Linked DNA regions of Parashewanella spongiae. The protein of the gene in region 2 interacts with the protein of the main gene of each other region in a pairwise test. Links are inferred from orthologs where the notes say so. Each region holds a gene or a part of one and is shown on either strand. Other genes may lie near its edges.

Region 1 (3,415 bases), 2.0 Mb from region 2 along the record:
ATACACATTATCAAGTGATCCGTGTTGATTTACCTAATCACGGCAAGAGTATGCACACCGATGAGCTTACTTTTGACGATATAACCCACGAATTATCAGGAATATTCAAAAAATTAAATCTAACAAAAGCACACATTGTGGGTCATTCAATGGGAGGAAAAGCTGCACTTGCTTTTGCACTTTCTCATCCTGATATGTGCTTAAGCATTACAGCTGCTGATATTGCGCCCTCCGCTTACCCAAGACGTCATGACAATGTATTTTCGGGTTTAATGTCATTGCCACTTGAGAGTATTACCGATAGAAAGTCAGCTCTAGTACATTTGATGCAATCAGGAATTGATAACCCTACGGCTCAATTTTTGCTGAAAAACCTTCAGCGCGATGAAGCAGGTTTCAGCTGGAAAATGAACCTCGACGGCTTATTTGACAGTTATGAAAACTTAATCAATTGGCCTTATCAAAATATGCAGTATTCTGGTCCATGTTTATTTATTCGCGGTGGTGATTCAAATTATGTGACCGAGGTTCACAGAAAAGACATTTTAAGCCAGTTTCCAAATACTCAAGCTAAAACAATCGCAGGTACTGGTCATTGGCTTCACGCACAAAAGCCAGCCATTTTTAATCGAATCGTCAAGGAATTTATCGACACTAGCAATACAGATCCGTTGAGCATTTCATCTGATTACCACTTATGATATATTCGCGCCTCATTTAACCCGTGAGATTGCAAGAGAGCATTAAAGATGTTGGCTCAAAACATGGAACAACTTGAAGCTGTCGGGCTTAACTTGTTTTTTGCTGCGATTTTTTTCTTTATCGGCATGGCCATTCATGATGTCCTAAAGCAAGGTAAAGTACCTAAATATGGTCGCTATATTGTGTGGCTGGTACTGTTTTTAGGCTGTACAGGGTTTATTGCTAAAGGCATGATTCAATTCTTTTGGGAATCATCAGGAATTGGTTGATAATGGCTAAAGAACAAGCAGACAGAACAACAATTGACCTTTTCGCCACTGAAAAACGTAGAGGAAGACCAAGGTCTAATCCTCTTTCACGTGATGAACAATTAAGGGTTAATAAGAGGAATCAAATCCTCCGAGACAAAGCAAACGGCTTAAAGAGAGTTGAGCTAAAGGTGTCTCAGAATTTATATGATGCGCTAACAGAACAAGCATCAGCGAATAAAATCAGTCGCAGTCAACTTATCGAGTCAATGCTCCTAGCGCATTTCGAAAGTTAATCTCGACAAAATTTATCCGTTTATTAGAACGATTATTTACGAATACATACAAAGGAAAGATGATGGCAACTGTAGGTCTATTTTTCGGCAGTGATACAGGCAATACTGAAGCGATAGCCAAGATGATCCAAAAGAAGCTTGGTAAGCAAATGGTTGAAGTTAAAGATATCGCCAAGAGCACCAAAGAACAAATTGCTGATTACGATCTTCTGCTTTTCGGTATCCCAACATGGTATTACGGCGAGGCTCAATGTGATTGGGACGATTTTTTCCCAGAACTTGAACAAATAGACTTTGAAGATAAACTTGTTGCAATCTTTGGTTGCGGTGATCAAGAAGACTATGCTGAATATTTCCTTGATGCGATGGGTATGGTTGGAGATATTGTGTCAGAGCGTGGTGGTATTATTGTCGGTCACTGGCCAACTGAAGGTTATGATTTCGAAGCCTCTAAAGGTCTTGTTGATGACAATCATTTCATTGGTTTGGGTATTGATGAAGATCGTCAACCAGAGCTTACAGAAGAACGTGTCGATGCTTGGGTTAAACAGATCCATGAAGAAATGTGTTTAGCTGAGCTAGCTGATTAATTTTTGCGCTCAACATATCAGTTGATTAAAGCGGCCTGTGTGCCGCTTTTTTATTAGGTGATTATGAACCTAAATAAATAGGTTGAATGCACAATTTATTGAAGTTAAATACAAAATTAAACAACCCGAGTTCCCCCACCTGGTGAGTACTGAACATTCATATACTTGCCAAAATCACCGCTAGTTGCGTTATAAATTTTGCAAGTAGAAACGAAGTAACGACAGTTTTGTATGTTGATAACCACTACTTGCTGCTATTCATGCCTTGCTATCAATAATTTTTTCTGCGTATATGAACGCTCCCAACCGATTTATTTAGGATGAACAACATGAAAAACGATAAAAGTGATCATTGGGATATTTTTTGCACTGTCATAGATAACTACGGTGATATCGGTGTTACTTGGCGTTTAGCAAAGCAACTTCACAAGGAATTTAATAAAAATATTCACCTTTGGGTAGATGACCTTACGAGTTTTGGTCATATTTTGCCATTACTCGATAGAAGCCTTCCTCACCAAATATGCTCAGGCATTCACATACATAAGTGGAATGATCAAACAACACAGCAATGGGTTGCAGGCGAAGTAATCATCGAAGGTTTTGCTTGTGAGTTGCCAATGATTATCATCAGCGAAATGGCTAAACAGACTCAACAATCTCCACTATGGTTAAATTTAGAATATTTAACAGCAGAAGAATGGGTCGATAACTGCCATGCCCTACCTTCTACTCATCATTTAGGTGTAAATAAGCACTTCTATTTCCCCGGTTTTAGTCCAAAAACTGGCGGTCTAATTTGTGAGAAAAATTTACTGACTGAACGAGCTTTATGGCAACAAGACAAATCTGCACAACAACAATTTCTTGATGAATTGAACATAAAGATTGATATCAACAGCAACACACAATTGATCAGTATTTTTAGTTACGAAAGCCCCGCCCTCACAGCCCTTTGTGAGCGATGGGTATCAGGTAAGAAACAAACTCACGCACTTGTACCTATGGGAAAAAGCTTGCTCAGTATTTTGCCTGTCTTTTCGACCGACATTGATACCATTACTGCTGGAATGTCGTTAGAAAAAGGAAACTTAACCCTCCACACTCTCCCTATGACAGACCAAAAAGGATATGACAAACTACTTTGGACTTGCGACATAAATATTGTTCGTGGTGAGGACTCTTTCTTACGTGCACAATGGGCAGCAAAACCATTTATTTGGCATATTTACCCACAAGATGAAAACGTTCACATTAAAAAGCTTAATGCATTTACTGATCGTTATTGTGAAGATTTAGATGAAGAGTATGCAGTAACTATCCGTAAACTGAATCTTTCATTTAATCAAGATAATGCTGATCTAACAGCTGAAAATTGGGATAAGCTCCAAAAACAGCAGCCCCATGTATTAGAGCATGCGAAGAAGTGGCCTAAAAAAGCGCTAAATGGCTCAGATTTAGCGACACGACTAGTGAATTTTGCCAAAAACCGCTAAGATCGAATCTTAATTAGAAATACCTAAAAAATAGGAACTGACAAAATGAAAACAGCTCAGGAAATTCGTACCGGTAACGTAAT
Region 2 (3,269 bases):
TGTCGCACCTAGCTTGTTGCCGTGTCGAACAGCCCTTCGAATAATCCGGCGTAAAACATAACCTCGACCTTCATTTGACGGCATCACGCCATCGGCAATTAAAAATGCACAAGATCTTATATGGTCTGCAATCACTCTTAGCGATTTATTTTCTAAATCTTTCGTCCCAACAACATCGGCCGCTTTTGCAATTAATTTCTGAAAAATATCAATATCATAATTCGAATGACCGCCTTGTAGAATTGCCGCAATACGCTCAATTCCCATGCCGGTGTCAACTGAAGGTTTTGGGAGTGGAACCATGATTCCGTCAGGCTGACGGTTATACTGCATGAACACTAGATTCCAGATTTCAATAAAACGATCACCATCTTCTTCTGGGGTACCTGGTCGGCCGCCCCATATATGTTCACCGTGATCATAAAAAATTTCAGTGCAAGGGCCACATGGTCCAGTATCTCCCATTTGCCAAAAGTTATCTGACGCGTATTGTGAGCCTTTGTTGTCACCTATACGGATAATATTTTCTACTGGCACACCGATTTTATCTTTCCAGATATCAAAAGCTTCATCATCGGTTTCATAAACTGTAACGCACAAACGCTCTTTCGGTATTTTTAATTCTTCTGTTAAAAAGGCCCATGCCAAACGAATGGCATCTTCTTTAAAATAATCCCCAAAACTAAAGTTACCTAGCATTTCAAAAAATGTATGGTGCCTAGCCGTATAGCCAACATTATCTAAGTCATTATGCTTTCCACCAGCGCGTACACAACGTTGTGAGGTTGTTGCACGAGTGTATGATCGTTTTTCTTGGCCTAAAAAAAGATCTTTAAACTGATTCATGCCCGCATTTGTAAAAAGCAATGTTGGATCATTATGTGGAACCAGCGAACTACTGTCAGTAATTTGGTGACCGTTGCGACCAAAGAATTCTAAAAACGCCGTTCTTAGCGATGCGGTAGTTTGATACATGAAATCATCCTGCATTTGGAAAGTTTGAAAGGCTAACGATGAATCGTTTTAAATATTTATGGGCGGCATTATATACATATAGCATGTTAAAATATACGGCAGGATAACGACCAGTGCTTTTATCCTCACATAGATTTCACATTTAGAATGCTGATTGATTCAATTTATGACAAGTGAGATAAGTTTCAATAAAGCAAACAACAAATGAAGACGTTAATTAGTGATCAAAATAGAAACGAATCAATCAAATAAGCTACTCAGCTGCTTCATCGCGTGTTAAACCAAGAAAAATCAATTGGACGCATAGTAGTAAGATAAATATCTCAAGTTCAACCATAAAACCATAAAGTGTATTCATCCATTGAGTGAATACTTGACATTCGTAAACTGGCTAAAATTACCAATTGCTGCGTTGTAACTTTTATAAGTAGAATCACTACTTATAAAAGTTACAGTAATTAAATGCTCAACTCAGAGCTATGTATGCGCACAAAGTACAAACGAAATTGATGAAAACATAGTTATTACCGATATACAAACTGTCGTTATTACATTGCTACGTTGAGATAATTTTGTGAAGTATTCTTTATAAACCAAAGTGTGCGCATACAAGCTCCCGAAGGGCAAGGCTAAAGGTTTCCATTACTGCGTTGCACGTTCTTAAATTATCCCGACAAAAGCACGAAGTGCGTTGAACGCCAGCTTTGTATAGCGGCCGTTAGGGTATATAGTACTTCGAACATGCGCCTTGTACTGAAAACCTTTATCTCTTGCTGAGTGAGAGATTAATTACTGTAATTGGTATTACTTCAAGTCACGCCTTGCTATCGATAATTTTCTCTGCCTTTAAGAGCGCCACCAACTGATTTTTCTAGGTTAAAGCATAACAAGATTGCTCATAATCAAAACCCTGCCCCATAAGGAAACGAATCCGCTTTGCTTTGTCTTTGTAATCAACAATGGATTTATCTGCAAACTTTTTTTGAGCTTTACACTTAGCAAGTTCGAACCAATCACACTCTGATTCTTCGATTCTTAGAGTGATAATATCAGCCTGTAACCCTTTTTGATGCAGAGATTGTCGAATGCGCATTACTCCATGACCTTTATTTATGTGGCTTCTAATTAAAGCAGTAGCATATCTTGCATCATCGATATAGCCACTCGTTACACACCGTTCAAGGGTAGTGTCTATTTCAGGCTCTTCGTATCCTTTATCAAGAAGTTTGGCTTTGATTTGATTGTGAGAATAATCGCGGCTGGCTAAAAGCCAAACCGCGGTTTGATAAGCCGTATATTTCATCATGACTACGGTTAAAATACTTCACCAGTCTCTAAATCTACATTTTCTTCGCTAGTAGCAGAGTCAGATGCGGATGGCTTGCTTAATAATAATGAACGCAATGTTTCTTCAAGTTCTTGAGCTATACCAGGGTTCTCAACCATAAATTTACCAGCATTAGCGCGGCCTTGGCCAATTTTGTCACCTTTGTAGCTATACCAAGCACCCGCTTTTTCAACTAACTTGTGCAGAACGCCCAAATCAACTAACTCGCCCATGCTATTAATGCCCTTCCCATATAAAATCTGAAATTCAGCTTGTTTAAATGGTGCTGCAATTTTGTTTTTAACGACTTTAACGCGGGTTTCGTTACCAACAACTTGGTCGCCTTCTTTAATGGCACCTGTACGGCGAATATCAAGACGAACAGAAGCATAAAACTTAAGCGCGTTACCACCAGTTGTTGTTTCTGGGTTACCAAACATTACACCAATTTTCATACGAATTTGGTTAATGAAGATAAGCAGTGTATTGGATTGCTTAAGGTTACCAGCAAGCTTACGCATTGCTTGGCTCATCATACGTGCCGCTAAGCCCATGTGTGAATCACCAATTTCACCTTCTATTTCTGCTTTTGGTGTCAATGCTGCAACCGAGTCGACAATAATGACATCTACAGCTCCTGAACGTGTTAACGCATCACAGATTTCTAATGCTTGTTCACCAGTGTCTGGCTGTGAACACAGTAAATTATCAATATCTACACCAAGATTTTTTGCATAGCCAGGATCCAAAGCATGCTCAGCATCAATAAATGCACAGGTTTTCCCTTGTTTTTGTGCTGCAGCGATAACTTCCAATGTTAACGTTGTTTTACCTGATGACTCAGGGCCGTATATTTCAACAATACGTCCCATAGGTAAACCACCTGCTCCTAATGCAACATCAAGTGCTAATGATCCCGTTGAGATAGTTTCAACATCCATTGAGCGATCTTCACCCAATTTCATGA

What was found. Proteins that work in one complex are often made in the same cells at the same time.
Region 1: the proteins of E2I05_RS05005 (region 2) and fldA interact in binary tests that used the Escherichia coli proteins (3 or more experiments, as listed by UniProt). The link is inferred for Parashewanella spongiae from one-to-one orthologs.

What each region holds. Positions count from the first base shown.
Region 1 is NZ_CP037952.1:3,353,511-3,356,925, forward strand. What follows is about bases 239-3,072. They hold fldA (flavodoxin FldA), read left to right. Parts: upstream 239-1,308; coding sequence 1,309-1,836; downstream 1,837-3,072. Other genes in these bases: E2I05_RS13160 (alpha/beta fold hydrolase), read left to right, coding at 239-701; E2I05_RS13165 (DUF2788 domain-containing protein), read left to right, coding at 750-971; ybfE (LexA regulated protein), read left to right, coding at 974-1,246; earP (elongation factor P maturation arginine rhamnosyltransferase EarP), read left to right, coding at 2,166-3,072. Also shown: more of E2I05_RS13160, read left to right, coding at 1-238; more of earP, read left to right, coding at 3,073-3,332; efp (elongation factor P), read left to right, coding at 3,378-3,415. UniProt on the Escherichia coli protein: Low-potential electron donor to a number of redox enzymes. Involved in the reactivation of inactive cob(II)alamin in methionine synthase.
Region 2 is NZ_CP037952.1:1,330,153-1,333,421, reverse strand. What follows is about bases 565-3,269. They hold E2I05_RS05005 (regulatory protein RecX), read right to left. Parts: upstream 2,282-3,269; coding sequence 1,847-2,281; downstream 565-1,846. Other genes in these bases: recA (recombinase RecA), read right to left, coding at 2,290-3,269; alaS (alanine--tRNA ligase), read right to left, coding at 565-975. In the rest of the region: more of alaS, read right to left, coding at 1-564. UniProt on the Escherichia coli protein: Modulates RecA activity through direct physical interaction. Can inhibit both RecA recombinase and coprotease activities. May have a regulatory role during the SOS response. Inhibits DNA strand exchange in vitro.